Regions from separate parts of the Pseudoalteromonas sp. CH_XMU1449-3 genome, predicted to be linked through region 2. Evidence: predicted binding sites of a transcription regulator. Region 2 holds the regulator's gene; the other holds the start of a gene.
What was found. Region 2 encodes LexA, which represses DNA repair genes until DNA is damaged. Its sites were predicted from a motif close to TACTGTATNNNNATACAGTA; they were not measured.
Positions count from the first base shown of each region.

Region 1 (2,205 bases), on a different contig from region 2:
TATTAGAGATAAAAACCACGGCACTTTGTTAGTGTCAGAGGTTACTTCAATTTACGACGGAGATACATTTCGTGCGAACATTAAAGGCTTACACTCCCTCATAGGTGAGAGAATTAGTATCCGTGTTGCAGGCATTGATACTCCAGAAATACGTGGTAAATGTAAAAAAGAAAAAGATTTAGCCCGACGAGCAAAAAAGGTTACGGTTGAAATGTTACGTTCAGGTAAAGTTATTGAGCTTCGCAACACAAAACGAGGGAAATATTTCAGAATAGTCGCTGACGTATTTGTAGATGACAAAAAACTTTCAGATACATTAATTGCCTCGGACTTAGCAGTTTCTTACGATGGTGGTACAAAAGCTAAAGACTGGTGCCTTTAGCATTGTCTACACCTTAAAAATACTAGTGTTATTGCTTATCTTCAAAGTAGATTGCTTTCTCTAGAAACTTATTTGTACATTCTGCTTTGTTGGTGAATGGATAGGTATCCGCTTTACTGCTGTGAACGGATACGGTTACCCGTGTCATTTTTTCAATATCTTTACTGAACGTATCTGTCTTATTTGTTCTGGTAAAAGATCTGTGTTCAAAATATCTGCTTATACTTAGATAGTTAGATTCTGAGTCAATAAAGCTAAAACCTAAACTATTTTTTATAGAAGTTAAAACTTTTCGGCAAATTTCTTTAGCCCCATGTTCATTTATGACTTCATAAGACGGGTAAACCACCATTCTAAGTTCTAACTCGTTTCGGTCCCAATCATAATCAACATTAAACCTGTTCTCTACAACAGGTTTTAAAGCTTTGTAATTTACAGTTGAAAATTTATTCTCAATTTTAAACATGCCCCATTCCAGCATTGAGGGTGAGTCATTTATCAGCTGTCTAGCTGTTTTATCTGGTTCGGCTTTTAATGGCAAGCAAAAAAGTAGTAAAAAAGGCAGTAATTTGTTTTTCATTTAAATTCCATTTAATCAATCTGATCTTTCATATTCTATACACTCCATTAAAAAAGTAAATTCGGAGAGAAAAATGTAGTGAATACTGTTTTTATATACAGTACTATTGGTATGTTAACTCTCACACTATAAATGTAGGAAGCCCCAATTATGCTCATAGAAAATGTAATTATCGGCCTCGACGTTAAGGCATTAGAAAAGAACCTCGACCAATGCTTGCTGAGTAATTCAACATTTATCGGTCAAGCAAGTGGTAGAAGTATGGAGGGGGTTGGTATATTTGACGGCGACCTACTACTGATAGATAGGGCGAATAAGGTTAACCACTACGATATTATTGTAGCGTGCTACAATGGTCTATTCATTTGCAAGATAGCTGATCTTAAGAACAATCAACTGCTCTCTGCTAGCCCAGACTACAAGCCTGTAAAGATTAGATCGAGTGATGAGTATTGTGTAGAAGGAGTTGTCAGACAGTCTATTAGGATGCACAGACCCAGTGTAATGCTGGGATAACTCAAAAGTTTCCCCCCCAGACAGACAAAAGCTACCTTTGAGTCGTGTGTTAGCTTATTTATAGCAGGATGTGTAATAATTTAGGTTCAATTAGATGCTTTTGTAACCTCGTCAAGGTAAGCTTTCACTTCATCGGGATTTATCGCAATATCGATGACTTTGGTGGAACTCGACGATACAAGTCTAAGTTTAATATCCTCGGTTTGGGCTGCCCAATCCTTCAGCACACTACTGTCTAGTGTAATAACTACATCTTCGTAGTGAGCGCAACCAAATTCACTGCAATAGACATCACTTGATGCTTCTCTGGCTGGGACATTTTTAATGTTACCTTTGAAAATAAATCTTGCTTCATCCCAATACATCCAATCCGCACTATTTACGATAAAGTAAACTTGGTGCGTTATTTTTTGAGAGCTTTTATCAATAAAGCCTCTAAGGAAATAATCATAAGGGTTAACTATGCCCATAAATGGTCTTTCAAAGTTGAATGTAGATATTTCTATTTTATTAGCTAACTTATCTGCACCCCCTCTAATTTCTACAGTACCAGAGTTGCTAGCGCACCCAGTTATTAGAAAAAATAAAAATGTAAAATATATTCGAAAATTTAAATTCATAAGTAATTTTATCCTTAAAACAAAACACAAAAAGTATGGCTTAAATACTGAGTTTGATTAGCAACGCTATTAAAAAAAGTGAGTTTAAGACACTTCGAATGCCCCTT
Region 1 covers NZ_JAYMDY010000003.1:96,361-98,565, forward strand. Annotated here, with positions in the region: gene WA256_RS05350 (thermonuclease family protein) at 1-382, shown strand, start outside; gene WA256_RS05355 (hypothetical protein) at 411-962, opposite strand; gene WA256_RS05360 (LexA family protein) at 1,113-1,478, shown strand; gene WA256_RS05365 (hypothetical protein) at 1,565-2,098, opposite strand; gene WA256_RS05370 (hypothetical protein) at 2,183-2,205, opposite strand, start outside.
Region 1: a site for LexA is predicted at 1,046-1,065, ahead of WA256_RS05360 (LexA family protein). Genes of this name have one in related genera too.

Region 2 (2,205 bases):
GTATTGAAGCAACCGCAGATATCAGCTCTCCAGATAAAGCAATTAACCAGCTTTGCGAGCTTATTGAGTCTTGCTCGCGCAATGCATTAAAACAGTGGTTATCGTGCTCAAAGCGTACATTTGATATAGGCTTTGAATCAGGTAATTCGCCTAAATGCTTTAACCAACCCCTGCATGCCGATACCTTGTTACGTATCTCTGCAATTGGCGCAGGGATTGAAATTACTATTTATCCTGTTGAAAAATAGCCAGAATTTATCGCTCTACAACAGCTGCGGTCATTCTTGATACGCAGCAAAGCTCTCCTGCGGCATTGGTAATTTTAATATCCCAAACAGAAGTTCGCTTACCTAAATGCAGCGGTCTCGCAGTTGCTGTTAACGTTCCTTTGCGTGACGCTTTCATGTGGTTGGCATTAATTTCTTGGCCAACAGCATAAAACTTATTGAAATCAACCACGAAATTGGCTGCATAGCTTGCCACTGTCTCTGCTAATACAACGTTTGCTCCGCCATGGACCATGCCCATAGGGTTATGATGCTCAGGAATAGCAGGCATGGTTGCCATTAAATAATCATCGCCAATTTCAGTTACCTCAATGCCCATAGTTTTCATTAAAGTGCCTTGCCCGGTAATCCCTTGTTCCAGCTCTTTACATTGCTCTAATGTGATTGGGTGGTGCCAAATGCTCATTGTGTTTCCTTAGCCTGCTAATTAAAGCTAATACCTTATGGCATCTTTCGGTGTGGTTCAATGTTAGTTTTGTAGCAATATGATGGGTTTAATTTAAATTTGCGATTTTCAAATAACTGTATATACTCACAGTTAAATGTACTGTATGGAAAACCAGTTGTATGCGCCCATTAACTAAACGCCAATCGCAAATTTTAGAACTAATTAAAGTCTTTATTAAAGATACAGGCATGCCACCTACGCGTGCTGAAATAGCTCAAACATTAGGTTTTAAAAGTGCCAACGCTGCTGAAGAACACCTAAAAGCACTGGCAAAAAAAGGCATGATCAAAATGAAGCCTGGGGCGAGTCGCGGTATTCAGTTAATTGAAGAAGATGAGCCAGAGCAACTAGGATTACCTTTAATTGGCCGTGTTGCAGCTGGTGAACCTATTTTGGCTCAAGAGCATGTTGAAAGTCACTGCCAAGTTGATCCTTCATTATTTAAACCTGCTGCCGATTTCTTACTGCGTGTAAATGGTATGAGTATGAAAGACATTGGTATTATGGATGGCGATTTGCTTGCAGTACACAGAACACAAGTTGCTGAAAACGGGCAAGTAGTTGTAGCTCGAGTCGATGAAGATGTAACAGTTAAGCGTCTAGAAAAAGCGGGTCGCAAAGTACTTTTACACGCTGAGAACGAAGAATTTTCGCCTATTGAGGTTGATCTTGAGCATGAGTCGTTCAACATCGAGGGGTTAGCGGTAGGTGTTATTCGTAACGCTGACTGGATGTAAGCGTTCCCAATTTGGTGCATTAAATTGACTCAATTTGGTGCGCCGCTAAAATTTTACTACTTAATTAGGATTTGTGAATCCTTACTCTTCATTTAAAGCCTTATATGGCGCAGTTTTCCTCTCTTTTTATATTTCGTTCTTACTCCTAAACATTAAATAACGCGCTGATTATAGTTGTTATTTCTGTACCAAAATAAACATTTATTATCATTAAAACTTGCTTATTGGTCATTTTTTAACTAATTGGTTAATACACTGTATTAACACCTAATTAATAAAAAGACACAAAAATGTGCGAGGTGTTAGTCAAGGGGTCGGTATCATAAGTGGGTCAAAATGATACGTAGTCGCTCTGAACAATAAGAAAAACGAATGGGCACCTTGTTGTATCGCCTTTTCGCTTTGCGTCTTGCAATAGCATCTAAAGGAGCCGTCACATGGGTAAACTGCGTTACGCCTTGTGGCTTATATTGTTTGCACTTCCTGAGCTTGCATTGGCAAATAGCCAATACAATATGCGTAAAGGGGTGACCGATATAAGTAATAATGTTTATGAGTTACACATGACGATATTTATTATCTGCTGTGTAATCGGCATCATCGTATTTGCGGTGATGTTTTGGGCTTTAATACACCACCGTAAATCCAAAGGGGCCAAGCCTGCCCAATTTCATGAAAGTACAAAAGTTGAAATACTTTGGACTGCCATTCCATTTGTCATCTTAATCGCCAT
Region 2 covers NZ_JAYMDY010000006.1:151,225-153,429, forward strand. Annotated here, with positions in the region: gene WA256_RS09650 (hypothetical protein) at 1-248, shown strand, start outside; gene WA256_RS09655 (PaaI family thioesterase) at 256-693, opposite strand; gene lexA (transcriptional repressor LexA) at 855-1,472, shown strand; gene coxB (cytochrome c oxidase subunit II) at 1,910-2,205, shown strand, end outside.